Linked DNA regions of Paractinoplanes brasiliensis. The protein of the gene in region 2 interacts with the protein of the main gene of each other region in a pairwise test. Links are inferred from orthologs where the notes say so. Each region holds a gene or a part of one and is shown on either strand. Other genes may lie near its edges.

What was found.
Region 1: the proteins of eno (region 2) and rpe interact in binary tests that used the Escherichia coli proteins (3 or more experiments, as listed by UniProt). The link is inferred for Paractinoplanes brasiliensis from one-to-one orthologs.

What each region holds. Positions count from the first base shown.
Region 1 is NZ_SNWR01000001.1:5,864,932-5,880,045, forward strand. Bases 5,159-7,938 are described here. They hold rpe (ribulose-phosphate 3-epimerase), read left to right. Parts: upstream 5,159-6,095; coding sequence 6,096-6,782; downstream 6,783-7,938. Other genes in these bases: C8E87_RS26655 (RsmB/NOP family class I SAM-dependent RNA methyltransferase), read left to right, coding at 5,159-5,933; C8E87_RS26665 (GGDEF domain-containing response regulator), read left to right, coding at 6,779-7,786. In the rest of the region: metK (methionine adenosyltransferase), read left to right, coding at 1-89; C8E87_RS26640 (primosomal protein N' family DNA-binding protein), read right to left, coding at 327-2,633; def (peptide deformylase), read left to right, coding at 2,975-3,532; fmt (methionyl-tRNA formyltransferase), read left to right, coding at 3,538-4,464; more of C8E87_RS26655, read left to right, coding at 4,461-5,158; bifunctional diaminohydroxyphosphoribosylaminopyrimidine deaminase/5-amino-6-(5-phosphoribosylamino)uracil reductase RibD, read left to right, coding at 8,414-9,469; C8E87_RS26675 (riboflavin synthase), read left to right, coding at 9,496-10,095; C8E87_RS26680 (bifunctional 3,4-dihydroxy-2-butanone-4-phosphate synthase/GTP cyclohydrolase II), read left to right, coding at 10,088-11,293; ribH (6,7-dimethyl-8-ribityllumazine synthase), read left to right, coding at 11,341-11,817; C8E87_RS26690 (hypothetical protein), read right to left, coding at 11,818-12,237; C8E87_RS26695 (hypothetical protein), read right to left, coding at 12,247-12,663; C8E87_RS26700 (amino acid ABC transporter ATP-binding protein), read right to left, coding at 12,779-13,519; C8E87_RS26705 (amino acid ABC transporter permease), read right to left, coding at 13,519-14,382; C8E87_RS26710 (ABC transporter substrate-binding protein), read right to left, coding at 14,379-15,114. UniProt on the Escherichia coli protein: Catalyzes the reversible epimerization of D-ribulose 5-phosphate to D-xylulose 5-phosphate.
Region 2 is NZ_SNWR01000001.1:2,596,328-2,611,575, forward strand. Bases 5,189-8,102 are described here. They hold eno (phosphopyruvate hydratase), read right to left. Parts: upstream 7,331-8,102; coding sequence 6,047-7,330; downstream 5,189-6,046. Other genes in these bases: C8E87_RS44575 (FtsB family cell division protein), read right to left, coding at 5,189-5,957; C8E87_RS11535 (PilZ domain-containing protein), read left to right, coding at 7,529-8,102. Outside these bases: C8E87_RS11485 (uracil-DNA glycosylase), read right to left, coding at 1-462; C8E87_RS11490 (LppU/SCO3897 family protein), read right to left, coding at 473-859; C8E87_RS11495 (LppU/SCO3897 family protein), read right to left, coding at 932-1,690; C8E87_RS11500 (HAAS signaling domain-containing protein), read right to left, coding at 1,778-2,821; C8E87_RS11505 (PadR family transcriptional regulator), read right to left, coding at 2,818-3,147; C8E87_RS11515 (amino-acid N-acetyltransferase), read right to left, coding at 4,119-4,613; C8E87_RS11520 (DUF501 domain-containing protein), read right to left, coding at 4,616-5,113; more of C8E87_RS44575, read right to left, coding at 5,115-5,188; more of C8E87_RS11535, read left to right, coding at 8,103-8,158; C8E87_RS11540 (hypothetical protein), read left to right, coding at 8,201-8,872; C8E87_RS11545 (RNA polymerase sigma factor), read left to right, coding at 8,921-9,667; C8E87_RS11550 (hypothetical protein), read left to right, coding at 9,664-10,104; C8E87_RS11555 (DUF885 domain-containing protein), read right to left, coding at 10,384-12,000; C8E87_RS11560 (nucleoside triphosphate pyrophosphohydrolase), read right to left, coding at 12,011-13,009; C8E87_RS11565 (hypothetical protein), read right to left, coding at 13,089-13,835; mfd (transcription-repair coupling factor), read right to left, coding at 13,906-15,248. UniProt on the Escherichia coli protein: Catalyzes the reversible conversion of 2-phosphoglycerate (2-PG) into phosphoenolpyruvate (PEP). It is essential for the degradation of carbohydrates via glycolysis.

The DNA.
Region 1 (15,114 bases), 3.3 Mb from region 2 along the record:
CCGCCTACGGCCACTTCGGCCGCGAGATCCCGGAGCTGCTCTGGGAGAACACCGAGCGCGCGCAGGACCTGAAGAACGCCGCCGCCTGATCCTTGGGCTCGAGAAGGCGCCCCCGCGAATCGTCGTGGGGGCGCCCTTCTTTTCGGGCAGCCGGCGGTCGCCCTGGTTGTCGCGTGGGCGCGGTCCGGGTCGGCCCGGCGGCTTGCGTGTCGGGATCGCCGTCGCCGGGCACACGCTCGGTGCCGGACGGCCGGCGTGCTGCGCGGGGACTCGTGCCGCCGGCTTCGGCCGGTGGGCTCCCGCCGCGGCGGTGGCGTCGTCGCGTCTCAGAACAGCGCGGACGGGTCGATCTCGATCCGGACGGTGAGCGGGGCCTTCTTGGCGCTGCGGACCGCCGCCGCCTCGTGCAGGGCCCGTGCCAGCGGCGCCAGCTGGGAGCGGGGAACCCGCAGCAGCATGCGTTCCTGCTCCTCGGCGGCGGGGACGGGGCCGAGCAGTTCGGTGTCGGGTGGCAGCTTGGCGATGTCGAGGAAGTCGGCCACCGCCTCGGCCTTGCCGGTGACGCTGGCCATCCGGGAGGCTGGCGGGAACGACAGCTCGCGGCGTTCGGTCAGCTCGCGCGCGGCGAACCAGGCTGGATCCCAGCGGATCAGGGCCTGCACCGGGGCCAGCGAACCGTCGGCCACCACGACGACGCGCCCGCCGGCCGCCGCGGGCCGGGCCAGGGCGGCCGCGTTCAGCCAGCGGCGCATCGTCTCCTCGGCCGCGCGCAGGTCGGAACGGGTCAGCAGGGCCCACGCGTCCAGCAGCAGGACAGCGCCGTAGCCGCCGTCGGCCGCCGGCTCGGCGCCGGGCGTGGCGACCACGACGGCGGGCTCGGCCGGCACTGTGTCGAGGATCTCGTCACGGCCCGACGTGCGTACGGGCGAGCCCGGAAAAGCACGGCCCAGTTCCTCGGCCGTACGTTTGGCCCCGGTGATCGAGGCGCGCAGCCGCCGGCCGCCGCAAGCCGGGCACGCGTAGGCGGCAGCGGCCCGGCCGCACCAGTGGCAGGTGGGAACCTCCCGGGCCCCGTGCAGACCCAGCGGACCTGAGCATTGTGGACAGCGCGCGGGGGTGCGGCAGTCGTTGCACGCGATCGACGGCAGGTAGCCGCGCCGGGGCACCTGGACCAGCACCGGAGCGCCCGTTTTGAGGGCCTGCCGGGCGGTCTCCCACACCAGGCTGGGCAACCGGGCGGTGGCCGCGGCGGGATCGCGGGCCATCTGCGGGTCGTCCCCGGTGGGGGCGATGGCCGGCGCGTGCCGGCGGAGCACGTCGCGGGCGGCGCTGATCTCACGGGCCCAGCCGGTTTCGAGCAGCAGCTGCCCCTCGCCCGTACGAGCGAATCCCCCCACCAGCGCCGCACAGTCAGCCAGCTGGGCCCGGGTCAGCAGCACCTCCCGCGCGTGCGGGTACGGCGACCGCGGCTCGGCGTGCAGGTCGTCGCCGTCGTCCCAGATCACCACAAGCCCGAGCTTGGCCACCGGCGCCCACATGGCAGCCCTCGTGCCGGCCACGACGGGCACCTGATGCCGGCTGGCCGCCAGGAACCGCCTGTACCGCTCGGCCGGGCCCAGCGCCGCGTTCAGCGCCACGTGCCGGCCCGGACCCAGCGCCCGGCCCAGGGCCCGGTCGACCCGATCCAGGTCGCGGGCGTCGGCCACCACGATCACCACGCCGCGCCCGCCGCGCACGGTCGCCTCAGCGGCCTCGGCGATGCGGCTCGCCCACTCCTCCCCGGGCAGCGCCGCCCAGACCGCCCGCGCGTTGCGCCCCTCGGCCAGCGCCCGAAGAAAAGCCCGCCCGGCGACGTAGTTGCCCCACCCGTCGGAACCCTCACCCACGGCCGGGTCAGCCCCACCCTCGAATCCCGCGGGTGTGCCGCCCGCCGGCGCCGCGTGTGCCGCACTCTTCACCCCGGCGTGAGCGACATGCTGAGGCGCCGCGTGTGTGGCCTGCTCTGCCCTTGTTTGTGCAGCGCGCTCTGCCTCCGCGTCTGTGGCCTGTTCTGCCCTTGTTTGTGCGGCGCGTTCCGCCTCCGCGTCTGTGGCCTGCCCCGCCCCTGTGTGTTTGCCGTTCGCCTGCGCTGTGGCGCCGTCTGCGCTCAGAGGGGCAGCGTCTGCGCTTGCAGGGGCGACGTCTTCGCCCTCCGCGGTCGTGTCCTCAACCGGTTCGTCGCCGGAGGGTGATTCGGGGGTTTTTGAGGCTTGGCCCTCGACCCGGGCGTGGCGTGGCGGGACGGCCAGCCGGAGGACGTCGTAGAGGTTGCCCGCGTAACGGTCGGCCACGGCCCGCGCGGCTCGGGCGATCTCGGGGTCGAGGACCCGTTCGGGCGAGACCACCCGGTCGAGATAGGCCAGCTTGCCGCCGTGGGGCGAGGACTCCGCCCGCTCGAGCAGGAAGCCGCTGATCAGCTGCCCGGCGAAGCGAACCCGCACCCGGACCCCCGGCTGGGCCGCTTCGTCGTCGGCCGCCGGCACCAAGTAGTCGAACGGGCGATCGAGGTGGGCCAGGGGCACGTCAACACACACGCGTGCCACGGGGAGCCTCTCGGCCGGCACCCGTTCGCTGCGTCCACCCTTTGTCGCCATCGCCGAACATTCTGCCCGCCCCCTCCGACAATCCCGCTCGCTCCCACTCGCCGGCGCTGCGAAGGGATGCCCGTTGGGTGTCGTGGTGGAAGGGGGCGGCGTAAGCGGTGGAGGGGGAGCCGGCTGAGCGCGAGTGGTGGGAGGGTGCGGGTTGGCGCGGCGGGCGGCGGCTCGGGCGGATCGTCACGCCAGTCATGCAGTCTCCCGGCGGGACGGCGTACGGGATGTGGGTGGGCCGGCGTGACCGGGAGCACGGCTGGGGCGTGACGCGACCCGTGGCCGGGCCAGGGCACTCCGTAGACTGGTCGGGTACCGAGCCGAGATGTCAGGAGTCTGCCCGCGTGACCGTCCAGTCCATCCGTCTGTTCGGCGATCCGGTGCTCCGGACGCCGGCTGATCCCGTCGTCGACTTCGACAAGGAACTGCGCACCCTGGTCAAGGATCTGACCGACAGCATGCTCGACGAGGGCGGCGCCGGGCTGGCCGCTCCGCAGATCGGGGTCGGGCTGCGCGTGTTCACGTTCGACGTGGACGACGTGGTCGGGCACATCGTCAACCCGGTGCTGTCGTTCCCCGACGACGAGGAGCAGGACGGGCCGGAGGGCTGCCTGTCGATCCCGGGCATCTACATCGACACCAAGCGCCGGCAGAACGTCGTGGCCGCCGGGTTCAACGAGCACGGCGACCCGATCCAGATCGTCGGCACGGGGCTGATGGCGCGTTGCGTCCAGCACGAGACCGATCATCTCGACGGCGTGTTGTTCCTCGACCGGCTCGACACCGCCGCCCGGAAGGACGCCATGAAGCAGATCCGCGCCGCGGACTGGTACGACGCGGGCAAGCCGCCGACGATCAAGGAGAGCCCACACGGTCGTGGCCTCTTCGGTCTGGGGCGGTGAGCGGTTTGCGCCTCGTTTTCGCCGGTACGCCGGCAGTGGCCCTGCCCAGTCTCGACGCGATCGCCGCCTCGGGGCACGAGTTGCTCGCCGTGGTCACGCGGCCCGACGCCCCAGCCGGACGGGGCCGCCGCCTGGTGCGCTCGCCCGCCGCCGCCTGGGCCGACGAGCGGGGCATCGACGTGCTCACGCCCGAGCGGCCGCGCGAGCCCGAGTTCCAGGAGCGTCTGCGCGCGCTCGCCCCCGACTGTGTGCCCGTCGTGGCGTACGGCGCGCTGGTGCCGCCGAGCGCCCTCGAGATCCCCAAGCACGGCTGGGTCAACCTGCACTTCTCGCTGCTGCCCGCCTGGCGCGGCGCCGCTCCCGTGCAGCACGCCGTCCTGCACGGTGACGAGGTGACCGGCGCGAGCGTGTTCGAGCTCGAGGCGGGCCTCGACACCGGCCCGGTCTACGGCACGCTGACCGAGGACATCCGCCCCACCGACACCTCTGGTGACCTGCTCGAACGGCTCGCCACCGAGGGGGCCGGGCTGCTTGTCGCGGTGCTCGACGCGATCGAGGCCGGCACGGCTCGCGCGCACCCGCAGCCGGCCGACGGCATCACCCTCGCGCCCAAGCTGACCGTGGAGGACGCGCGTATCCGCTGGGGCGACCCGGCGTTCGCGGTCGACCGGCGGATCCGGGCGTGCACCCCGGCGCCGGGCGCGTGGACGACCCTGCGTGACGACCGGCTCAAGCTGGGCCCGGTCAAGCCGGTGGCCAACGGCCCCGAGCTGGCGCCCGGTGATCTGCTGGTCGAGCGGACGCAGGTGCTCGTCGGCACGGCGACCACCCCGGTGGCGCTGGGCGAGGTCCGCGCCGCCGGCAAGAAGCCGATGGCGGCGACCGACTGGGCTCGTGGCCTGCGCATCCAGCCGGGGGAGAAGCTTCAGTGACCGAGCACAAGGCAGGGCGGCCGCACGGGTCGGGACGCCCCCGGCGACCTGGTGGTCCGGGGTTCGACCGGGACGCGCGTTCGGGCCGGGCGCCCCGGGGCGGGCGGCCACCGTCGGATCCGGCGCGGCAGGCCGCGTACGAGGCGATTGCGGCTGTGCACCGCGATGACGCGTACGCGAACCTGGTGTTGCCCGAGATCTTGCGGGGGATGGCGCTCAGCGGACGGGATGCCGCGTTCGCGACCGAGCTGACCTACGGCACGTTGCGGCTGCTGGGCACCCTCGACCTGATCGTGGCCGACGCGGCCGGGCGCGAGGTGTCCCGGATCGACCCGCCGGCCCGCGACGCGCTGCGGCTGGGCGCCTACCAGCTGCTGCACACCCGGGTCCCCGCCCACGCCGCCGTCAACCAGACCGTTGACCTGGTGCGTTCGGTCGCGCCCGGCGCGGCGGGGTTCGCGAACGCGGTCATGCGCACGATCGCCGAGACGCCGCTGGACAAGTGGCTCGAACGGCTCGCGCCCGACTACGAGACCGACCCGATCGGCAACCTCGCGGTGCACCACAACCATCCCGAGTGGATCATCAGGGCGTTCTCCGAGGCGCTGGGTGGCGATCTGGCCGACACCACCCGGTTGCTGATCGAGGACAACCAGCCGCCGGTCGTGCACCTGTGCGCGCGTCCGGGGCGGGCCGACGCGGTCGACCTCGCCGATGAGGTGGGCGGCGTGCCGGGCGCTTTTTCCCCGTACGCGGTCTATCTGAACGGTGGCTCCCCGCGGGAACTCGCCGCGATCCGTGAGGGACGCGCGCACGTGCAGGACGAGGGCTCGCAGCTGGTGGCGGCCGCGTTGCTGGCAGCGCCGATCGAGGGGCAGGACGCCCGTTGGCTCGACCTCTGCGCGGGGCCGGGCGGCAAGACGGGCCTGCTCGGGTCGATCGCCGCCGGTCGCGGGGCCGAGGTGACCGCCGTCGAGGTCGCTGAGCACCGGGCCCGGCTGGTGGAGCAGGCCACCGAGGGCATGCCGGTGACCGTGCTGCCGATGGACGGCCGGTCGGTGGGCCGCGATCCCGACCTGCCCGAGGAGTCGTTCGACAGGGTGCTGGTCGACGCGCCGTGCACCGGGCTGGGTTCGTTGCGGCGGCGGCCCGAGTCGCGCTGGCGCCGGCAGCCGGCCGACCTGCCGCCGCTGACCAAGCTGCAGCGGGAGTTGCTGGTCGCGGCCCTGCGGGCGGTGCGGCCGGGCGGCGTGGTGGCCTATGTGACGTGCTCGCCGCACATGGTCGAGACCCAGGTGACCGTGACCGAGGGGTCGCGCCGCAGCGGGGTCGAGGTCGACTTCGTGGACGCGCGGCCGCTGCTGCCGCCGGGCATGCCGGGTCTCGGTTCGGGTCCGACGGTGCAGCTCTGGCCGCACCGCCACGGCACCGACGCCATGTTCCTGGCCGTCCTCCGGAGGACGAGTTAGCGACAGAGGTAGTGGATCTTCCGCTTGCAGGTGGCGGCCCGTTCGCTCTCGAACGGGCCGTCACTCTATCGGTTGTCGCCACCGAAGCTGTCCCTGTTCACAGCAGCGGGGTTATCCACAGGCGGGAAGAGCGAAGGCTCCGGAGGCCATAGACTTCGTCCCGTGGAGCCATCACTGATCATCGCGCCCAGCATCCTCGCCGCCGATTTCGCCCGCCTCGCCGACGAGGTGCACGCCATCGAGGGTTCGGCCGACTGGGTGCATGTCGACGTCATGGACAACCACTTCGTGCCCAATCTGACAATTGGCCTTCCGGTGGTGCAGAGTCTGCGCAAGGCGACCAGCATCCCGTTCGACGTGCATCTGATGATCACGGATCCCGAGCGCTGGGCGCCGGGTTACGCCGAGGCCGGGGCCTACAACGTCACCTTCCACGCCGAGGCCACCGACGACCCGGTCGCGCTGGCGAAAACCCTGCGTGCGGCGGGGGCCAAGGCCGGCCTGGCGATCGACCGGGACACGTCCGTCGAGCCCTATCTCGATCTGCTGCCCCATGTGGACACCGTGCTGATCATGACGATCAAGGCCGGGTTCGGCGGCCAGAAATTCCTGCCCGAGACGCTCGGCAAGGTACGCGAGGTACGCCGCCGTATCGATGCCGGTCAGCTCGAGGTGCGGCTGGAGGTGGACGGCGGCATCGCGGCGGACACAATTGAACAGGCCGCCGAGGCGGGCGCTGACGCCTTCGTGGCCGGCACGGCGGTCTACGGCGCGCAGGACCCGGCCGAGGCAATTCGTAAGCTGCGCGCACTGGCCGGAGCGGCCACGGGAGCGGGAGGAGTCGGATGAGCACTGGGGTCGCTGATCCCAAGCCGGAGGAGCTCGGTCCCGAGCCCGAGGACCGCCCCGACCTGATCCTCGTCGTCGACGACGATCAGGACATCGCCAGCTTCGTCGAGTTCAACCTCAAGGTCCACGGGTTCGAGGTGATCCGCGCCCGCGACGGCGAGGAAGCGCTCGACCTGATGCAGAACAACCGGCCCGACCTGGCCGTGGTCGACTGGATGATGCCGCGCATGGACGGTGTCGAGCTGACCCGCCGGTTGCGCGCCGAGCCGCTCACCTCGGCCCTCCCGGTGATCATGCTGACCGCCAAGAGCATGACCGTCGACAAGGTGGTGGGCCTGACCGCCGGGGTCGACGACTATCTGGTCAAGCCGTTCGACACGGCGGAACTGATCGCCCGGGTGTCCTCGACGCTGCGGCGCAACAAGGAGTTCCGCGAGGTCTCGCCGCTGACCGGACTGCCCGGCAACGCGCGGGTACGGCGCGAGATCGCCGACCGTATGAAGCTCGGCGGCGAGTACTCGGTGGGCTACATCGACGTCGACAGGTTCAAGAGCGTCAACGACGTGTACGGCTTCGACCGGGGCGACGAGTTCATCACGGCGCTCGCCCGCAGCCTGCACCGCGCGGTCACCGCGGTCGGGCCGCCGTCGATCTTCCTCGGGCACATCGGCGGCGACGACTTCGTCTTCATCTGCACGCCGGATCAGGTGCTGCCGCTGACCAAGCGCACCGTCACCGACTTCGAGCAGGCGGCCGACCAGCTGTACGACAAGCGGGACGCCGAGCGCGGCTACATCGAGGTGCCCGACCGCCGCGGCAACAAGAACAGGGCGGCCCTGGTGACCCTGTCGATCGGGGTGGCCCAGGCGACGGTCGAGGGCCGCCGCTTCACCGACCCACGTGTGGTGATCGCGGTCGCCTCCGAGATGAAAAAGGTCGCCAAGTCCCAGCCCGGCTCGTACGTGGCGATCGACCGCAGGCGCGCCGACGGCGAGGAAGCCTGACGAAGCACGAAGCACGAAGCACGACGCACGCACGGACGACGCACGGACGACGGACGCACGGACGACGGACGCACGCCACGGACGCACGGACGCACGGACGCCACGGACGTACGGCGCTGTGGTGCGCGCCGCACGGGAAGGCGGTGCGGTGGCGGCAGTAGCGGTCCGGGTCCCGGCCGAGGGGCGGGGTGCCGGGACGAGCTGCTGCGAAAGTGCTGGTCAAGGGCAATACACCCCAGACGGGTGTGAGATGCCTCGCCTGAGGGGTGTCAAAAATTCGTAGGCGTGCAAAACTCGGAGTTGACCCACCACGCGCTGGCGGGACTCGGTGAAATTCCGAACCGGCGGTGATCCGATCGTGAGATCGGTAAGCCCGCGACCCGGACGTCGTTTACCCAACGGCGGACGGTGGATCTGGTGAGAACCCAGGGCCGACGGTTGATCAGGCAGCATCCTGGTCAGACAGTCCGGATGGGAGACAGCGCGCGGAATCGGACCGTGGGCGCAGCCTGAACGCAGGCTCGCCGACGACCGGGGTGCGCGAAGCGTACCTTTCTGCCCGGTTCCCGGCGTTTCCTCCCCCTTGCACAGCGCGTGACCGTGCCGCGCCGTGAGAGGAAGACACCGATGGTGACCGAGGACGAGGCGATGCGCCGCGCGATCGCGCTGGCCGCCCGGGGCCTCGGCACGACGAGCCCCAACCCGGTGGTCGGCTGCATCCTGCTCGGCAGCGACGGCGAGATCGTCGGTGAGGGCTTCCACGCGTACGCCGGTGGCCCGCACGCCGAGATCGTCGCCTTGGCCCAGGCCGGCGACCGCGCGCGGGGCGGCACGGCCGTCGTCACCCTCGAACCCTGCAACCACACCGGCCGCACCGGCCCCTGCAGCCACGCCCTGATCAACGCGGGCATCCGGCGGGTGGTGATCGCCGTCGACGACCCGACCCCGGTGGCCGCCGGGGGCGCGGTCACCATGCGCGCCGCCGGGCTGCAGGTTGAGACGGGCGTGCGCCGCCTGGAGGCCACCGAGGGCAACGTCGCCTGGCTGACCGCAGTGCGCCGCGGCCGCCCGTACGTGACCTGGAAGTTCGCCGCCACGCTGGACGGGCGCTCGGCCGCCGAGGACGGCACCAGCCAGTGGATCACCTCGGCCCCCGCCCGCGCGGACGTGCACGTGCTGCGCGGCACGGTCGACGCCATCGTGGCCGGGGTCGGCACCGTCCTCGCCGACGACCCGCAGCTCACGGTCCGCGATCTCAAGGACGGCGCCCTCGCCATCAAGCAGCCGCTGCGTGTGGTTGTCGACTCCGACGGCCGTACGCCGGAAAAGGCGCGGGTGAGGGACGCCGCCGCGCTCACCTGGATAGCCACGACCCGCGAGCTCGGCGCCGGCCCGGACGGCCGCGTCGACCTGAACGCGCTGCTGGCCGCGCTGTTCGGCCGGGGCATCCGCTCGGTGCTGCTGGAGGGCGGCCCCACCCTGGCCGGCGCTTTCCTCGCCGCCGGGCTGGTCGATCAGGTTATCGGTTACGTCGCGCCCAAGCTGCTCGGCTCGGGCCGGGCGGCCCTGGTCGGCGCGGGGGTCGCCACCATCGCCGACGCCATCGAGCTCGACCTCAAGGACATCGCGCAGATCGGTCCCGACCTGCGCTTCACCGCGGCCCTCCGGATGAAGGAGAGCTGATGCGAGCACAGACCGAAGGAGAGCGGATGTTCACGGGCATCGTCGAGGAACTGGGCGAGATCGTCCGCCTCGAGCACACCACCGACGACTCCGCGGTGCTGGCCGTCCGGGGGCCGCTGGTCACCGAGGACGCGCAGCACGGCGACTCGATCTCGGTCAACGGCGTCTGTCTCACCGTGATCGACAACGTCGACGGCGTGTTCACCGCCGACGTCATGGGCGAGACGCTGCGCCGCTCGTCGCTGGGCGCGCTCGAGGTGGGCAGCCAGGTCAACCTGGAGCGGGCCGCCGCGCTGGGCAGCCGCCTCGGCGGTCACCTGGTGCAGGGCCACGTCGACGGGGTGGCCCGGGTGATCGCCCGCGAGCCCGCCGCCGACTGGGAGGTCGTCCGCTTCTCGCTCCCCGCCGAGCTGGCGAAGTACGTGGTCGAGAAGGGCTCGATCACCGTCGACGGGGTGTCGCTGACCGTCATGGCCGTCGACGACGACACGTTCAGCATCGGGATGATCCCCACCACGTCCAAGCTGACCGTGCTCGGCAGCAAGCAGCCGGGCGAGCCGGTGAACATCGAGGTCGACGTGATCGCCAAGTACGTGGAGAAGATGCTGGGAGGCCGCAATGTTTGATCAGGTCGAGCGGGCGATCGCGGACATCGCGGCGGGACGCGCGGTGATCGTGGTCGACAACGAGGACCGCGAGAACGAGGGTGATCTGATCTTCGCGGCCGAGAAGGCGACGCCGGAGCTGGTCGCGTTCATGGTCCGCTACACCTCGGGCTACATCTGCGTGCCGATCACCGAGGAGGAGGCCGACCGGCTCGACCTCCCGCCGATGTTCCACACCAACCAGGACGCGCGCGGCACCGCGTACGCGGTCACCGTCGACGCTCGCGAGGGCGTGACGACCGGCATCTCGGCCGCCGACCGGGCCCGGACGATCCGCCTGCTGGCCTCGGCGGAGACCAAGCCGTCGGATCTCTCCCGCCCCGGCCACGTCGTGCCGCTGCGTGCCAAGCCCGGTGGGGTGCTGCGCCGGGCCGGGCACACCGAGGCCGCCATCGACCTGGCCGAGCTGGCCGGGTTGCGTCCCGCCGGGGCGCTGTGCGAGATGGTCAACGACGACGGCACCATGCAGCGCCGCCCCGACCTCGAGAAGTTCGCGATCGAGCACGACCTGACACTGATCAGCATCACCGAGCTGATCGCCTACCGCCGGCACCGCGAGACCCAGGTCGAGCGGGTGGTCGAGACCCGGCTGCCGACCGAGCACGGCCTGTTCACCGCGGTCGGCTACCGCTCGCTGACCGACGACAGTGAGCACGTGGCGCTGGTCTTCGGCGAGCTGGGCGACGGCGAGGACGTGCTGGTGCGGGTGCACTCCGAGTGCCTCACCGGCGACGTCTTCGGCTCGCAGCGCTGCGACTGCGGCCCGCAGCTCGACGCCGCCCTGCAGCGGGTGGCTGAGGCGGGCCGGGGCGTGGTGCTCTACATGCGTGGGCACGAGGGCCGGGGGATCGGCCTGCTCCACAAGCTGCAGGCGTACCAGTTGCAGGACCGCGGTTTCGACACCGTCGACGCGAACCTCGAGCTGGGCCTGCCGGCCGACGCGCGCGACTACGGCACCGGCGCGCAGATCCTGTACGACCTGGGCGTGCGCTCGATGCGGTTGCTGACCAACAACCCCGCCAAGCGCGCCGGGCTGGAGGGCTACGGCCTGACCATCACCGGCCGGGAGGAGCTGCCCGTGCGCCCGCACCCCGAGAACGTGCGGTACCTGCGCACCAAGCGCGACCGCATGGGGCACCTGTTCGAGGCGTTGGGCTGAATTCCTTCCCCGTACGGGCGAGGATGAGTTTTCACAGAGGGGGACACATGGCCGGGTTCGGGGATCCGCATCTGGAGACGGTCGACGCGGCCGGGCTACGGCTCGGGATCGTCGGTTCACGCTGGCACTCCGAGCTGGTCGATCACATGATCGAGCGGGCGCGGGCGGCGGCCGAGGAGTGCGGCGTCACGGACGTCACGGTGGTGCGGGTGGCGGGCTCGGTCGAGCTGCCCGTCGTGGCGCAGGCGCTGGCCCGCAAGTGTGACGCGGTGGTCGCACTGGGCGTGGTGATCAAGGGCGAGACCGACCATTTCAAGTACGTCTGCGACTCGGTGACCGCGGGCCTGACCCGGGTCGCGCTCGACGAGCAGACCCCCGTCGCGCACGGCGTGCTCACGGTGATGAGCCTGGGCCAGGCCCGCGACCGGGCCGGCTTGGAGGACTCGGTGGAGGACAAGGGCTGGCAGAGCACGGTCGCCGTGCTCGGCACAGCCCTCGCCCTCCGCGAGCTTGCCAAGCCCTGATCAGAGGTTCTGCACCTGGATCTCCTGGTTGACCGGCACGGCGAAGCAGTCCTGGTCGTCGCAGCCGGTCGCCAGGATCGCCAGCGTCGCCTTCCTCGGCTGGAAGGGCGCGCCGGTGATCTTCGCGGTGACCCGGGCCATCTCCAGGAACGGAGCGCCGGTGCAGGTCACGTCCTCGGTGACGGTCCCGCTGGCGCGCAGCCCGTCGTTGCGCACCTGGTTGAGCGTGACGGTGACGGTCGCGTTGTAGCCGGCCGGGCAGCTCAGCCCGTACGACACGTCGACCGCGGCGCCGCGGGCCACGCGCACGGCCCACAGGACGTCGATCTCGGCGTCCGCGGCGGCCAGCGCCGGGACGGCCCCGAACAGGGAGAACATAGCGGCGGACAGGGCGGAGACAACAGCAATACGTCGGCGCACGACAACCCCCTAGCTGATGCGGATCGACTCGTCGAACGGGATGGTCACGCAGCTCGTGTCGTCGCAGACCGTCCGCACCGTCCGCGCGGTCGCCTGCCCCACGATGAACAACGCGCCGGCCAGGTCACGGTCGACCCGCATCTCGGTGGCGGCCCAGTCGCCCGTGCAGTCGACCCGCTTCTGCCGGGTGCCCTGCGCGATGCGGTCACCGTTGGCCGCGGTGACGGTTACGGTGAGCTGGATCCTCGCCCCGGCCGGGCAGGTGTAGCTGATGTTCACCAGCACCCGGTCGCCCTGCCGGCGGCGGTCGACGGAGTCGATGCGGGTTGCCGACGGGCCGGTGGCGGCCTGCGCGGCCGGCGCGACCAGCAGGGACCCGGTGACCAGAGCGGCCAAGAAGGCGGACAATGCCAGAATTCGGCGCATAACGGTCCTCTCTCAGGGCAGAGGGCCGCCTCCCCGTATTCGGCGGTTCACCCCCGTGCCCGCGGTAGCACCATGTCATGCACCAACATCAATGCGCCAGGACTTTTGGGCGGATTCAGAGCCGGCCGGCCTCGATGATCCGGGCCAGGAACTGGCGTGTACGGGCCTCGACCGGATCGCCGAGCACCTGGTCGGGCGGGCCCTGTTCGAGGACGCGGCCCTTGTCGAGGAACGCGACCCGGTCGGCCACCTGCCGGGCGAACCCCATCTCGTGCGTGGCCAGCACCATCGTCATGCCCTCGCCCTTGAGGTCGCGGATCATCGTGAGCACCTCGCCCACCAGCTCCGGGTCGAGCGCCGAGGTGACCTCGTCGAGCAGCAGCAGCCGGGGGCTGTTGACCAGCGCCCGCACGATCGCGACGCGTTGCTGCTGCCCGCCGGAGAGTCGATCGGGATAGCTGCCCGACTTGTCCGCCAGGCCGACCCGCGACAGCCACTCCATCGCCTGGTCGCGCGCCTCCCGCGCGGGCCGCTTGTGAACCCGTACGGGGGCCAGGGTGATGTTGTCGAGAACGGTCATGTGCGGGAACAGGTTGTAGCTCTGGAAGACCAGACCGATCTTCTGCCGTACGGCGTCGGGGTCGACCCGCGGGTCGGTGATGTCCTCGCCGTCCAGCCGCACCACCCCGTCGTCGATCTCGGTGAGCAGGTTGACGCAGCGCAGCAGTGTCGACTTGCCCGAGCCGGAGGCCCCGATCAGCGCGACCACCTCGTGCTCGTCCACGTCCAGCGAGAGGTTGTCGAGCACCACGGTGGCGCCGAACGTCTTGCGGACGTCGGTGCAGGACAGCAGCATCAGGTCCCCGCGTTCTGCCGGCGCGCGGCTCGTAACGTCACCCAGTCGGTGACCCCGATCAGCGGCAGCGCGAGCAGCACGAAGAGCACACCCGCGACCACGTACGGGGTGAAGTTCGCCGTGCCCGCCTGGTTGATCTGCGCCGCCCGGATCGCGTCGATCGGCCCCGCCAGCGAGATCAGCCCGACGTCCTTCTGCAGGGCCACGGTGTCGTTGAGCAGCGGCGGAGTGACCCGCCGGATGGCCTGCGGCAGGACCACGTGGCGCATGGTGCGGCGATAGCTCAGCCCGAGCGAGCGGGCCGCCGCCACCTGGCTCGGGTGCACCGACTCGATGCCGGCCCGGAACACCTCGGCCAGGTACGCCCCGTACGTGACCACGATGGCCGCCGCGCCGAGCACCGTGACGCCCGGCGTGCCCTGCAGCCGCAGACCGGGGATGCCGAACGCGAACAGGTAGATCACGATGATCAGCGGCAGACCGCGGAACGAGTACGTGTACGTGGTCGCCAGGGCCCGTACGGGGAAACTGACCGGGCCTCGCAGGGTGCGCAGGATCGCGATGAACAGGCCGAGCGCCAGCGCGCAGATCGTGCAGATCACCATCAGCCGGATGTTGAGCCACAGCCCGGACAGGATCGACGGGTAGTTGTCCCGGCCGGTCAGCGCCTTGACAGCGATGTCGGTGTCGAAGAACGACGCCTTGACCCTGTCCCAGCCCGGCGAGCCCGTGACCCCGAGATAGAGCAGCAGCCCGACGACGGCGGTGGAGAGCGCGGCCAGCAGCGTGGAACGGATCGCCCGCTTGCGGCGATAGGCGATCCGTTCCAGCTGAATGTCGCTCGGCTGGTGGACGGAGCTCACTGGAGTTCGGGGGCCCCGTCCGCGCCGGCCAGCCAGGTCTTCTCGAGCACGGCCAGGGTGCCGTCCTGGCGCAGCTGGTCGACCGCGGTGCTGACGCAGCCGGTCAGCGCCGAACCCTTGTCGAGCACCAGGCCGAACTGCTCGGGCACGCCCACCTGCGGCAGCTGCCCGACGATGACGCCGTCCTTCAGCTCGGCCGCTGTCATGTAGAACGCGGTCGGCAGATCCACCACGATGCCGTCGACGGTGCCGTTGACCAGCGCGGCCTTGGCGTCGTCGTTGTTGTTGAACACCGACGGCTGGGCGCTCGGCTTGATCAGGTCGGTGATGGCCTGGTAGCTGGTCGTGCCGACCTGGGCGCCGAGCTTGGCCGCCTGGAGATCGGCAAGGGTCTTGGCATTGGCGATCTTCGAGCCCTTGGTGGTGATGACCGTCTGCCGCACGAGGTAGTAGGGCGACGAGAAGTCCACCGCGTTACGCCGTTCGGGCGTAATCGAGAACTGGTTGATGTCGAAGTCGAACGCCTTCGGGCCGGGGGCGACGGCGTTGTTGAACGTCACAGAGGTCCAGATCACGTTGTCGGGCGAGTAGCCCAGACGCTGGGCCACCTGGTACGCGACGGCCGATTCGAACCCCTTGCCGTTCTTGGGGTCGTTGTCGGAGAACCACGGCTCGTACGCCGGGTTGTCGGTGCCGATCGTCAGCTTGCCGGCGGTCTTCGTCGCCAGGGCG
Region 2 (15,248 bases):
GTGCAGCCAGGGGGCGCAGGTGTCGCGCTCCTCCGGCAGAGGTTTGTTGTCGGGCGGGGCGCACCGGACGGCGGCGAAGATCCGCAAGTGGCGCAGCGTGAGACCGTCGTCGGCGGAGACGCTCGTCGGCTGGTTGACCAGGCCCGCGCGGTACAGCGCGGCGAACAGGACGTCACCCGAACGGTCGCCGGTGAAGATGCGGCCGGTGCGGTTGCCGCCGTGCGCGGCCGGCGCCAGGCCGAGGATGGCGATCTCGGGGTCGGCAACGCCGTAACCGGGGACCGGGCGCCCCCAGTAATCCTGGTCGCGGAACGAGGCACGCTTGGTGACGGCGACCTCCTCACGCCAGGCGACCAGGCGCGGGCAGGCGAAACAACCCGCGACCTCGGCGTCCAGCACGCTGAGTGAGGCCGCCTGGGCCGCGGCGGCTTGCGCTTCTTCGGGCGTACGAGTGGGGCTCACCCGGATCTTTCTACGCCCTGGGCTTGAGACACAGGAGGTAGCCCTCGTCATCGCGGGAGGCGTAGACGTAGAACTCCTCTTTCTCCTGGAAGAACTTGTTACAGGAATCGCTCTGGGTCGAGTTCTCGCCGTCGACCCGCGCCACGACGCTGAACCGCGCCTCGGCCGACGAGCAGTCGACCAGGTCGGCGCCGGTCTCGGTGGTGCCCTCGTCCTCGACCTTCTTGTCGGAGGCGATGCAGTCACCGGCCTTGGCGTCGCGGGCGCCGTCACCGCCGAGGAACAAACCGCTGAGCGCGTAGACCGCCGCCGCCACGACCAGCCCGGCGACGACGGCCGCGACCACCATGCCGCCCCGGCGGGACGGGGACGCTTCGGCCTTAACTGCAGTGCTCACGGGGGGTCCTCCTCCAGCGGGTGGTCGCAGCCGCGACTTTAGTGACCGGCCCGTGGTGTGGCGAGCCTGCCGTCAGCCATTCGGGCGCAGGCAGAGGACGTAACCGTCGCCCGCGGTGCTGCCGTAGACGTAGAAGGGCTCGTCGGCGGGGAAGAACCTGTCGCAGGCGGTGCTGTTCGGGGAGCTCTCGCCCTCGACGCGGGCCACCACCGTGTACTCCGCTCGCGCCGACGAGCACTCGACCACCTCGGCGGAGGTCTCGGTGGTGCCGGAGCCGGCCACCGGGCCCACGGCGGCAAGGCAGTCGCCGGCCTGGGCACCCTTGGCCGGGTCGGCCGCGGCGGCGACGATCGCGCTCACCCCGAAGACGCCGAGGCCGACCAGCAGCACCCCGGCCAGGCCGACCGCCAGCAGCACGATTTTGAGGACGCTGGTGTTCCTGGTGCCGGGCGCGCCCGGTTGCGGGTAGCCGGGGTAGGGCTGACCCGGGAAGGACTGGCCGGGATAGGGCCGGCCGGCGGATGGATAACCGGGCTGACCGAGCGGCGGGCCGGGGGGCGGGTAGCCGGTGTGGCTCGGCGGCGCACCGTAGGCAGGCTGCCAGAAGCCCGGCCCGCCGGGGTGCGGCTGACCGGGCTGCGGCACGGGCGGGCTCTGCAGGGCGCTCGGCTGCGATGCGAGCGGGCTCTGCGAAGCGCCCGGCTGCGCGTATTCCGGGGCCGGGGCCGGCGGGACGGCCAGGCCGTCGGTGGGTGGGGGTTGAACCGGAGGCGGGAAGGACGCTTGCGGCGCGAAGGTGGGGTCGGGAGGCGGCGGGGGCGCGTCGCTCACAGGGTGGTCCTTTCCGCGGCCCGGCCCTGGGGCGGCCGGATCAGCGGAGCAGACAGTAGCGACCGCGAAGAATCCTCGCGACCCCGTTCAGCGGCCGGCCGGGGTGGGCGGCGTCACGGTCGGCGCGCCGGGCGACTCGGGCGGTGCTGCGGGCGAACTCGGAGCCGACGGTGACGTCGCCGAGCCGGCCGGAGCGGGCGGCCTCGCCGAGCCGTCGTCCGTGGCGTCCGGCTCGGGAACACCGCCGCTGCCCGCGGAGGGCGCCCCGAACGGCGCCGCCTCGGGGCAGTACGGGTAGCCCATCGAGCGGGAGTGGGAACCCTCGCCGGTTTCCGGGTCCTCGCACCAGGCGTTGCCCATCTGGATCGGCGCGCCCTCCTGGTCGAACAGGCGCGCGCCAGGCACCAGCTTGCCCGTGCTGTCATAGACGAAGACGTCGGTGATGTAGTCGTACGGGTTGCCACCGGAGTAGCCCGCGTCGTCGTAGCCGGGGTTGCGCACGTCGCTGTCCGCGCTGAAGAACACGCCGATCGCGAACAGCACCAGGAACACCGCGCCGACGTTGAGCACGTAGCGCTGCCAGCCCTCGCGGCCCAGGCGGCGCTGTCCGACCAGGATCGACGCGATGACACAGCCGGCCAGCAGGATCAACGCGACCAGCGTGCTGCCGCCGATGCGGGGCAGCAGGCCGGGCCGGTTGCCGCTGGCGTCGAAGAGGTAGGCCACCGCCATCGCGCCCAGGTAGCCGCGCAGCACCCACCACGCGGGGAGCAGCAGCCGCAGGAAGTCGCTGGCCCGGGGGTAGCCGATCACCGGACCGATCCTGACGTCGGCAGGCTCGAGCACCCGCATCACCTGCGCCCGCACCTCGGCCGGGGTCACCCATGGGCTCTTGGGCGGCTCGGGGAAGCCGCCCACGTAACCTGCCGCGGTGGCGCGCAGCTCGGCCGCGTACGCCTCCGGGGTGCCCAGCCGGTCGGTCAGGGTGACCGTGTCCTCGGCGCGGATCTCGGCCAGGTGCTCCGGCAGGTCTTCGAGGAGCTCGGCGCGGGTGGCCTCGGGCAGGTCGGCCAGGGCCGCGCGGACCCGCTCGACGTACTCGGTGATCTCGTCCTGTGCCGTGGAGTTCACGCCGTCTCCCGCTCGCGAAGCAGATCGTCCATCGTGGATGCGAAGCCGTGCCACACTTTGCCCGATCGCTGCAACTCGGCGCGGCCGGCCGTGTTGAGCCCGTAGTACTTGCGGTGCGGGCCCTCGATGCTCGGAACGACGTAGCTGTTCAGATAGCCCCCGGCGAACAGGCGGCGCAGTGTGCCGTAAACCGAGGCGTCGCCGACGTCCTCGAGCCCGGCGGCGCGCAGGCGGCGCAGGATGTCGTAGCCGTAACCGTCCTCGTCGCGCAGGGCGGCGAGCACGGCCAGGTCGAGGACCCCCTTGAGCAGCTGGGTCGTATCCACGCGATGGACAGTACTTCGCAATGCGAAATACCGTCAAGACGACAGTAGTACCCGCCCGGCCACGGACAGTTCAGGCGAGGCTGAAGCAGATGCCGTCGAGGATGTCGTGCTCGGAGGCGATGACCGACTCGTGACCGGAGCGCTCCATGATCGTGCGGAGGATGAGGGCGCCGGCGCCGATCACGTCCGCCCGGCCCGGGTGCATGACGGGCAGCGCGAGGCGCTCGGCGACCGGCATGGCCAGCAGCTCGGCGGTCACGCGGGACACGTCGGCCAGGCTCACCTCGGCGTGGTGGATGCGCGAGGGATCGTAGAGGGAAGGTTTTGCGCCAGCGCCGTGACGGTGGTGACCGTGCCCGCCAGGCCCACCAGGGTCTTCGCCTCGCGACCCGGCACAGCGGTCAGCGCGATGTCGACCGCGGCGGTGATGTCCCGTACGGCGTTGTGGATCTCCGCAGCCGAGGGCGGGTCACTGTGGATGTGGCGCTCGGTCATCCGCACGCAGCCGATGTCCATCGAGATCGCGTGGTCGACGCCGTCCGAGCCGGTGACGAACTCGGTCGAGCCGCCGCCGATGTCGACCACGAGGCAGGGCCGCTCGGCGCTCAGGCCGGCGACCGCGCCCGTGAACGAGAGCCGGGCCTCCTCGTCACCGGTGATCACCTCGGGGTCGACGCCGAGCACACCGCGCACCATGTCCCGGAACTCCTGCGCGTTCTCGGCGTCGCGCGAGGCCGACGTCGCGCACATGCGCACCCGGTTCACGCCCAGCTCGGCGATCTCCGCGGCATAACCCAGCAGAGCCTTCCGCGTACGGGATATGGCGCCCTTGGACAGACGCCCGGTGCGGTCGACCCCCTCGCCCAGGCGAACGATCTCCATGCGGCGGGCGACATCGGTGAGCCCGCCGTCGCCGACGTCCGCGATGAGCAGGCGGATCGAGTTGGTGCCGCAGTCGATCCCGGCCACCCTCATAGGTGCAGCAGCATTCTCGTGTTCCCCAGCGTGTTGGGCTTGACCCGTTCCAGGTCGAGGAATTCGGCCACACCCTCGTCGTACGAGCGAAGAAGTTGCTCGTAGACGGCGTGCGGGACGGGAGCGCCGTCGATCTCGGTGAACCCGAACGAGCCGAAGAACCGGGTCTCGAACGTCAGGCAGAACACCCGCGCCACCCCCAGCTCGCGGGCCACCTCGATCAGGCGGTCGACAATGCGGTGACCGATCTTCTGCCCCCGGTGAGCCGGATCGACCGCGACCGTACGGATCTCGGCCAGGTCCTCCCACATCACGTGCAGGGCGCCGCAGCCGACCACGCGATCGCGCTCGTCGACGGCGACCCAGAACTCCTGCACCGACTCGTACAGGGTGACCGTCGCCTTGCTGAGCAGCCGCCGGTCGGCCGTGTACTCGTCGACCAGGGCGCGGATCGCCCGGATGTCCTGGGTGCGCGCGCGCCGGATCTCCACCGTCAGTCTTCCCGTTTGACGCAGGGGCCCTCGGCCCACCACGGCTCGACGACGTCGCGGACCTCGTCCCCGAAAGGATTCACGCCGCGCCCGGCCGCGAGCGCGTGCCCGAGATGGACATGCAGGCACTTCACCCGATCGGGCATGCCGCCCGCGGCGACATGTGAGATCTCCGGCACGTCCTCGATGGCCTTGCGGCGGGCCAGGTAGTCCTCGGCGGCCCGCGCGTAGTGCGCGGCCAGCTCGGGGTCGGTCGCCAGGCGGTCCTGCATGTCACGCATGACCCCGGCCGACTCCAGACGGCTGCACGCGGCGGTGGCGTGCGGACAGGTCAGGTAGTAGAGCGTCGGGAACGGGGTGCCGTCGTCGAGGCGGGGAGCCGTCTCGACCACGTCCGGATTGCCACAGGGGCAGCGGTGCGCGATCGCACGGGTGCCGCGGGGAGGGCGGCCGAGCTGGGCCTTGACGATTTCCAGATCTTCTTCGGTGGGTTCAGGCATTTCAGTCGGGGGACTCCGCGTCGGCGGCTCGGACGCTGCTCCACAGCGTGTCGTACCAGCGGTCGGGTGCGGCCGCCGGGGCTTTCTGACCGGCCTCGGCGGCGGCGCCAGCCGGGTCGGTGAACACCAGGAGAGGGGTCTCCCCCGATCGTACGTAGAACAGGATCTCGCGGGCCTGGGCCCGGATGTACTCCGGGTCCTGCCACTTCTGCAGCTCCTGCGCCTTCTGTGCGATCAGCTCCCGCTGCTCGGCCTGGTCGGCCTCGAGCTGGGCGATCTGCGACTCCTGGGCCAGGTAGACCCGCAGGGGGTAGGTGTAGGCGAGGGCCAGCGCGACGAAGATGACGATCAGAACCGTCGCGCGGCCGGTCAGTGCTCGCGGCCGCGGGGCGACGGTGCGCTTGGTGGCGCCCCGGCCTGCGTTTCCCGTACGCCGGGAGGCCGCGGGACGATTGAGCGCGGTCCGCTTGACGCTCCTGGTCGGGCCGCCCGCCCTGCCGTTGCCCGTCCGGCCGGCACCGCTTCGGGTCGCGCCGCCACGGAACCCGTCGCTCGCGCCGCTGCCGGACCTGCTACCCGCGCGGCCACCATCGCCGCCGGCGCCTCCGCGTCTCGTCTCACCGGATTTATCGCCATCCTTGGCGCTTTTACCGATTTGCCGGTTTTTTCGTGACTTATCGGTCGGCTCGGGATCGCGCTTCGAACTGTCGCGGCCCGCGTCGCTACTTCCGCCACCGCGCCGAATATTTCCGGTATTCCGGACAGGGCCGGTGGTGTGGGCGCGCGACGATCCGGGGCGGCGGGACGGACCCTGACCGCTCGGTGATCGTCGCTGTGTCGTCACCCCAACCCCTCCGTCACGTGTTGCGGCGCCCGCTGAAACCTATGCCCGTTTCCGCGGACGCCACAACTCCATGATCTAGCGGGCGTTCGTCACGCGGTGCGGTAACGCGGGAAAGCGCCCGCACCGGCGTACCGGGCCGCGCCTTCCAGCTGCTCCTCGATGCGCAGGAGCTGGTTGTACTTCGCGACCCGGTCGGACCGGGCCGGGGCGCCGGTCTTGATCTGGCCGCTGCCCACCGCGACGGCCAGGTCGGCGATCGTGGTGTCCTCGGTCTCACCGGAACGGTGGCTCATCATCGTCTTGAAACCCGCCCGGTGGGCCAGGTCGACGGCGTCGAGCGTCTCGGTCAGCGAGCCGATCTGGTTCACCTTGACGAGCACGGCGTTGGCCGCGTTCTCGGCGATGCCCCGGCCGATGCGGGTCGGGTTGGTGACGAACAGGTCGTCGCCCACGATCTGGATCTTGTCGCCCAGCTCCGTGGTCATCGCGCTCCAGCCGGCCCAGTCCTCCTCGGACAGCGGGTCCTCGATCGAGACGATCGGGTAGTCGGCGGCCAGCTTGGCGTAGTACGCGATCATCTCGTCGGTCGACTTCGGGTTGCCCTCGAAGACGTACGACCCGTCCTTGAAGAACTCGGTCGCGGCGACGTCCATGGCCAGGACGATGTCGCTGCCCAGCGAGAAGCCGGCGGCCTGCACGGCCTCGGCGATCAGGTCGAGGGCGGACGCGTTGGACGGCAGGCTCGGGGCGAAGCCGCCCTCGTCGCCCAGGCCCGTCGAGAGGCCCTTCTTCTTCAGCACCGACTTGAGCGCGTGGTAGACCTCGGCGCCGGTGCGCAGGGCCTCGCGGAAGGTCGGGGCGCCGATCGGCGCGATCATGAACTCCTGCACGTCGACGTTCGAGTCGGCGTGGGCGCCACCGTTGAGGATGTTCATCATCGGCACCGGCAGCACGGCGGCGTTGGGGCCACCGACGTAGCGGAACAGCGGCAGCTCGGCGCTCAGCGCGGCCGCCTTGGCCACCGCGAGGGACACGCCCAGGATCGCGTTGGCGCCCAGCTCGCTCTTGTCGGCGGTGCCGTCCAGGTCGAGCATCTTCTGGTCGATGAGGCGCTGCTCGCTGGCCTCGTAGCCGACGAGCTCGTCGGCGATCTTGTCTTCGACGTTCGCAACCGCCTTCTCGACGCCCTTGCCCAGGTAACGGCCCTTGTCGCCGTCCCGCAGCTCGATCGCCTCGAAAGCGCCGGTGGAGGCGCCCGAGGGCACCGCGGCGCGGCCGACCGTGCCGTCGTCGAGCCCCACCTCGACCTCGACGGTCGGGTTGCCCCGGGAGTCCAGGATCTCGCGCGCGACGATCGCTTCGATGGTGGCCATGTGTCGTGTCGCTCCCTCTGTCAAGGCAGCCATCACTGAAATGCCGGCTGCCGTTACCTCTTGCCGAGGCTGCTGTTCACCGACCGCGACCCTGCGGCCGACCACGGCACTGAGCGTATCGAGCCGTCCCCGCGCTCGTACGGTTGCCCTTGGGTTTTGTCTCAGGTCCGGCCCGGGGTCACCGATTACCCGGGCACTATGAGCACACCTACGCTTCCCGCCGACGGGTCGTTCATCGAGATGACCTCGTACGGCGAAACGCTGCCCGGAGTTCGCGTCGTGCAGACCGCCGGCCCGGTCCTCACGCTCTCGCTGGCCCTCGACAACATGCCACCGGCCGACTCGACGGTGACGCTGCGCTGGGCCACCGCCCCGCGCGGCCGCTACGCCTCCCTCGCGAACGTGACCGCGATCGACGGCAACCGGGTCGAGGTACGGCTGGCCGGGGAGGCTTCCCTGGAACAGAGCCGGGACTTCGTACGCGGCGGCGGCGGCGAGCCGGTCGTGCTGATGTTGCCGGAGGGCCCGGCCCAGGGTTTCGTCCGCGACCTCAGCGAGCGGGCCGTCCGGGCGCAGTTCACCGACGTCGAGGTGCCCCCGGGCACCGAACTGACGCTGCGCATCCAGCTCGGCGACGAGGTGGTCGAGTTCGCCGCCCAGGCTGTCAAGGTGAGCTCGATGCGCCAGCAGCTGCCGCACCGCGGCCCGATGATCGTCGAGATGGTGGCCGTCTTCGCCGGGGCCGACGAGCACTCGGCCCGCGTTGTCCGGCGCTATATCATGCGCGAGCAGTTGATGGCACGTGCACGTAGCGCAGCCTCGCAGTAACTGGTTTGCCTGGGGTTGCGGGCATGAGCCATGGTGTCAGACGTGCCCATCGTCTCGCGCCTGACCGCCGCCGGCCTGACCGCGGCGTGCCTGGCGCTGCTCGGCACGGCGGGCTGCGGTGAGGTCGGCGAGGCGAGCGCGGCCCCGCTGAGCCGCGACTCGCTGATCACCGAGACGGCCGGGCAGCTGGCGACCGGCTCCGGCCTGACATACTCCGCGAAATACCAGGTCACCGGCGGCGAGATCGCCACCGTGCACCGCGCTCAGCAGCCGTTCCGGGCGTCGTACGTCTATCCCGGCGGCCGCCTGATCGCGACCTCGACGGTGACCGTCAGGTGCGCGGGTTCGACCTGCGAGTCGACCGCCGCCGACCCGGCCGCCGCCGCCTCGCTCGACACCGGCCCCCTGATCTCGGCCGAGGCCGTCCAGGCGATGCTCGCCACAGCCGCGCTCGACCCGGTGGTCGAAACCGCCCAGCACGACACGACGATCGCCGGCCGCCACGCCACCTGCCTGTCGCTGAGCGGCGTCGACGGCGCCGCGGCCGACGCCTTCGACCTGTGCGTGACCAACGAGGGCGCGCTGGCCAGCTTCACCGCCACCATCGCCGGCAAGCGCATCGACCAGGCCCTCACGGCCTACCGCGAGGACGTGCCGGACGACGCCTTCCAAGTGCCGCCCACGGCCAGGCTGATCGACAAGTCGACGAAGTAGCGAACCTTTCGCAGGTCCCTCCCGACTGAACTCTGCAGGGAGGTGCACATGACCGACGAATTGGTGGTCGTCCGCTGTCAGCTGGGCGAACGCGACGCCTTCGCGGAACTGGTCCGCACATGGCACGGCCCGGTCGAGCGATACGTGACCCGGATGCTCGGCCGCGGTGACGACGACGTGGTGCAGGAGGTCTGGCTGGCGGTCGTCAAAGGGCTGCCCCGGCTGCGGGAACCGGGACGTTTCGCGCCCTGGCTGTTCACGATCGCCCGCCGGGCCGTGATGAACCGCCTTCGCGAGGCCTACGCGAGCCCTTCCTCGCCGTCGCTCTCGCCATCGTCGCCGCCGCGGTCATCGCCATCGTCGCCGCCGCCGTCATCGCCATCGTCGCCGCCGCCGTCATCGCCGTCATCGCCGTCACCCTCGCCGTCGTCGTCACCCTCGCCGTCGCCGTCGCCGTCCTCGTCGCCCTCGCCCTCGCGGCCGTCATCGTCGCCCTCGTCCGGGGCGGCCTTGCCGGGCACGCCCTTGCCGAGGGCGTCCTTGTCGGGGGCGCCTTCACCTGGGAGCGCTTACGACGACATCTCGGCGGTGATCGACCGGGAGGTGATCGCGGGGGCGCTGGCGGCGTTGCCGCCCCCGGAACGCGAGGTGCTGCTGCTCTTCCACCTCGAGGACCAGCCGCTGGACGTCTGCGCGCAGATCTGCGGGGTGCCGGTCGGCACGATCAAGTCGCGGCTGCACCGGGCCCGGCGGCTGCTTCGGGAGGAACTGACACGAGAGGGGTACGAGGCATGACACCGGAGGACGTGCTGGGACGACTCGACGCTCGGCTGTCGCCGGTGCGCCGGATCGCGTACGTGGTGGCGGCCCTGACCGGCTTCGTCGGCAGCGCGCTGATCGCACTGTTGTGGGCGACCGAGCCCGCGCTCCCGACCCGTACGGGCGTGGCCTTCGCCGTCCTGATCGCCATCGGGCTGAGCTGGACGGTGGTCGGCTTGTGGGCGATCACCCGCCGGACACCGCTGTACGCGCGTGACCGTGTGGTGGCGGGCATGCTGGCCCTGGCCGCGTGGGCCGTGTTCACGCTCGGCGCCGTGATCGTGGCGCCCCCCGTACGGCCGTGGTTGATCGCCGTCATCGGCGCACTCGGCCTCGCGGCGGTGACCAACCTGCTCACGGCGCTGCGCAAACGTTCCACCCTGCTGCGCCGCAAAGCCGAACTCGGCGGCTGACCGCCAGCAACCCGCCCGGCCCGGGGCACGGTCATCAGTCCCGCAGCCCTGCCCCCGGCCGGCGCGGCTCATCAGCTTCCACAGTTCCGCCCAGCTCGGCTCGTCGGCCTCACAGCCGCACCGCACAGCTCATCGGCCCTTACGCAGCCCGCCCCGTCAGCGCAGCTCGGCCAATCCGCACCCAACGCCACCCCTCCCGCGCCCCTGCCGTACGGCGCGCCGACCCCTATTGCCTACGTGGCCCGGTGGCGCACATCAGGGGTGGGCGGTGTGGGCTGGTCAGACGCCGAGGAGGGTGCGGAGGTGGCGTGGGGGTGGGGAGCCGTGGGCGAGCATGGCGTCGTGCCAGGCCTTGGGGGTGGCGCCGAAGGGGCGGGCCGCGGCGATGGCGGCGACCTCGGTGTAGCCGACGAAGTAGGTCGAGAGCTGGGTTGAGGTGAGCAGGGCGCGGCGCCACTTTCCGGCGGCCTCGCCTTCCTCCTGGAAGCCGCCGCCGGTCATCAGGGCCATGGCATCGGCCTCGGGCAGGTCGTCGCAGTGGACGAGCTGGTCGATGATCGCGTTGAGGCTCATGCGCAGCTGCATCTTGAGCTGCTGCAGACGCACCGGCAGGCCGCCGAATCCGAGGTCGGCCATCGCTTCCTCGGAGTAGACGGCCCAGCCCTCGACGAACGGGCCGGACCAGCCGAGCGCGCGCACCCTGGTCGCAGCCCGGAAACGCCGGGAGTGGGCGAGCTGCAGGAAGTGGCCGGGCATCGCCTCGTGCACGGTGAGGTCGCGAAGCATGTGGTCGTTGTACTCGCGGTAGAACGACTCGACCCGCTCGGCCGGCCAGTCGGACGGGGTCGGCGAGATGCAGTAGAACGTCGGCACGTCGGCGGTTTCGAGCGGGCCGGGCGGGTCGCAATAGGCCACGGCGACGCCGCGGGCGAACTCCGGCATCTCCTCGATCACGCACGGGTCGTCGATCAGCGACACGATGTCGTGCTTGCGGACGAACTCTGTCGCCTCCCGCATCGTGACCTGCGCCAGGCCGACGATCGTGTCGTTGGCCGGATGCTGCTCGCCGAGCATGTCGAGGGCCTGGCGGACCGTCTCGGCGGTGGCCGGACCGCCGGTCAGCTCGGCAGCCGCCTCACGCAGGCGCTCGCTGACCCGTTCGAAGTTGGCCCCGGCGCGTGACAACACCTCGGCCGCGGGCAACTCGGTGTCGAGCGTGTGCCAGAGCCGAGCCTCCCACAGGGGGCGGCCCAGACGCGGATCACGGCCGGGCTCGCCGCTGTCGATCAGGCCGCGCAGCCAGCCGTCGAACTCGTCGAGGGCCTTGAGCGCGGCCGCCGACGACGGCTCGAGGGCGCTGCGCATGCCGGGTTCCTGCTCGATGAGGGCGGGCAGGTCATCGCGGATCAGCGCGGCCGTGCCGGCGAACTGGCCGATCGCCGTCTCGGCGTGGATGCGCGGCACGTCACGCAGCACGGCCCGAGCCGTGGCCAGCGCGTCGGGAATCGCCGCGAGCCGGCCGCCGAGGCCGGCCAGGCGTTCCTCGGCGGGGGCGAACTGGCGCGAGATCAGCGCGTGCAGCAACGGGCCGGGATTGTGCTCCAGCGGATTCCACTCGTGCTCGCGGACGTCGCCCAGCTCGAACAGGCCTCGCTCGGCCATGGCACTGAGAATGGCGTGATCGACCTGATCCTCCGGCTCGAGCGCGTCGGCATCGACCCCGGACAACGCGTCGGTCGCGTCGCGCAGCATGGCCACCTGGGCGTCGACCGCGCCGGGCGACAGGTCGGGCAGACGGTCGTCGAACCGGTGATCACCCGAATAGGTGGCCAGCCCGGGGTTGCTTTCGAGCAGGGCGTCGACGATGCGCTCGGCGAGCGGTACGAACTCCGGCATGTCGTGAAACCTACTCGGCGGGTCCGACAATTCTGGGTTCTGCCGCCTTGGCTGTGCTTTCCGCCGCCCGTACGGCCTCCGCGTACTCCAGTGCCGTGCGCCGGAGTGCCTGCTCGGCGTCGCCGCCCTCGGCCACGATCCGGAACAGCCGGGCACCGACGTCGGACCCGTCGGGCAGCGGGGCGGTGAGCCCGGCCCGGCCCGTACGCTGAAGGATCTTGGCGGCCAGGGCGAGGGCCGGCTGACTGAGCGCGATGCCGTCGAGCGCCGAGTCGCGGACTTTCTCGGCCTTCTTGATGGAGTCCCAGTTGCGGGTGATCTCCTCGATGTCGGCCACCTCGACGCCCGCGAACACGTGCGGGTTGCGGCGCACCATCTTGTCGACCAGCCCGCCCGCGACGTCGTCGATGTTCCAGGCCTCGTCCTCGGGGAGTTCCTCGGCCAGGCGCGCGTGCAGGACCACCTGCAACAGCACGTCGCCCAGTTCCTCGCGCAGGGCGTCGGTGTCGTCGGACTCGATCGCGTCGTACGCCTCGTAGCTCTCCTCGAGCAGGTACGGCGCCAGCGTGCGGTGCGTCTGGGCCCGCTTCCAGGGGTCGCCGCCGGGCGAGGCCAGCCGGTCCATCACCGCGACGGCGTCGAGCAGCCGGGCCCCGGGCGGATCCCACGAGCCGTAGATCAGCTCCAGCTCGGCCAGTCCCGGCTCGCGCGCCAGCCGGAGCCCCAAGCCGCGCGCGAACGCCTCGTCGCCCGTCGGCCCCGCCAGCCACACAACCCCTCGGTCCCCGGCCCCGTGGTGGTCGTCAACCGCCGCCAGTTCGGCGATCAGCCGCTCGGGATCGCTGTCGACCACGGTGACCGGAACACCGCTTTTGCGCAGCGCCTCGGCCTGCTCGCTCTCGGCCCCGGCAAACACCGGGTGGTTCCGCACGACATCCCAGGCGGCCGCGGTGAGCAGGCCCGCAGGGAGGCGGGGTGATGTGACAAGCAGAAAGATCCGTGCGGTCATGCCCGCAACTCTGCCACCCCCGGATTGAGCCGGAACGGGCCCGGCCTTCGTGGAAGACCGGGCCCGTTTACGGAAGCCGTCAGGAGATGTCGGTGACCGGGCTGTCGGTGGCCTCGCCCAGCGGAACGTTGACCAGGGGCTTCAGCTGACCCTGCTGGGTCTGGAACTCCAGGACGGGGATGCTGAGCGGCTGATACCGCGGGTTCACCGTGATGTCCAGCGTGTCGGTCAGCTCGGCGACCTCTTTGCGCACCGCGGCGGCCGTCTTGACCAGGGCCAGGTTCTCGGCGGGCAGCTGGGTCTTGAACTGGTCGAACGTCGTGCCCGCGGGGACCTCGCCCGAGGTGATCAGGACGTTGAAGACCTGGCGCAGGTCGTCCTCGGTGGCGTCGGGCGCGCCGGCCTGCACCTTGGCGCGCAGGGCACGCAGCAGGCCGTCGGTCTCGGCGTACAGGCGGACGTATTCAGCGGTCGGGGGCAGGCGCAGCTGGGTGGCGTAGTCGGACAGCGCCAGGTCGGCCGGCGCTGTCACGCCCTCGCGCTCGGCCACGTCGGCCAGCACGTCATGGCCGACCAGCGTGCGGACGATCTCGGCACGGGTGATCGGCATGGCCGGGGCGCCGTCGCGGGCGTCGGGCTGCTCGGCCACCGCGCGGGTCAGCTCGGCCGACGCGTTGTCCCAGACCTCCTGCACCCGGGCCTCGGTGACCTTGACGCTGTCGCCGACGTACGCGGCCACGGACGGCTCGGACCGGCAGGCGGAAAGCCCGCCCACCCCGAGACACGCAACGACGACGATGGATGCCAGTCGGCGAGCACGCTGCATGACGTTGACTCTCTCACGAAGGTTATGAGACAGATCACCCGGCCCCGGCAGAAGCGCCGGCAGACTGGAGCTATGAAGCCGTGACAGGCGCCGGCACCTCCCCCAGCACGTCCTTGAGCAGCTGGGCGCACCACTCCAGCAGGGCCTGGTCGCGCAGCGGCTCGCCGCCCACGCGCCGGGTGCTGGGCCGGGGCACACTCACCTGGTCGGTGGCGTGCTTGTAGACCGAGTCGGGGTGGTAACGCTTGAGCCGCAGCTGCTTGGAGTCGGGCAGCGGCAGCGGGGAGAACCGGATGTGCTTGCCCTGCATCGACACGTCGGTCAGCCCGTACGCCCGGGCCAGCTGGCGGAACCGGGCGACCGCGATGAGGTTGGTCACCTGGGCCGGCGGCTCGCCGTACCGGTCGGTCATCTCGGCCACGACCTCGTCGAGCTTGGCGTTGTCGCGGGCCTCGGCCAGCTTGCGGTACATCTCGAGCCGCAGCCGTTCGACCGAGACGTAGTCGACCGGCAGGTGCGCGTCCACCGGCAGGTCGATCTTGACCTCGGGCTCCTCCTCGGGGCGTTCGCCCTTGAACGCCTGCACGGCCTCGCCGACCATCCGGACGTACAGGTCGAAACCAACGCCCTCGATGTGGCCGGACTGTTCGCCGCCGAGCAGGTTGCCGGCGCCGCGGATCTCGAGGTCCTTCATCGCGACGTACATGCCGGCGCCGAGCTCGGTGTGCTGGGCGATGGTGGCCAGCCGCTCGTGGGCCTGTTCGGTGAGCGGCTTCTCACGGGGGTAGAGGAAGTACGCGTACGCCCGTTCGCGCCCCCGGCCGACCCGGCCCCGGATCTGGTGCAGCTGGGCCAGGCCGAGCAGGTCGGCCCGCTCGACGATGAGCGTGTTGGCGTTGGGGATGTCGATGCCGGACTCGACGATCGTGGTGCAGACCAGGACGTCGAACTCTTTCTCCCAGAACCCGACCATGACCTTTTCGAGCTGTTCCTCGCTCATCTGGCCGTGCGCCACCGCGACCCGGGCCTCGGGCACCAGCTCGCGCAGCCTGCGGGCCGCCTTGTCGATCGACTCGACCCGGTTGTGCAGGTAGAAGACCTGTCCGTCGCGGAGCAGCTCACGGTGGATCGACGCGGCCACCTGCTTGTCGTCCTGGGCGCCGACGAACGTGAGCACCGGGTGGCGTTCCTCGGGCGGGGTGGCGATCGTCGACATCTCGCGGATGCCGGTGATGGCCATTTCCAGCGTACGGGGAATGGGGGTGGCCGACATGGTGAGCACGTCGACCGAGGCCCGCAGCGACTTGAGCTGCTCCTTGTGTTCGACGCCGAACCGCTGTTCCTCGTCCACGATGATCAGGCCGAGGTTCTTGAACCGGGTCGAGTTGGCCAGCAGCCGGTGGGTGCCGATCA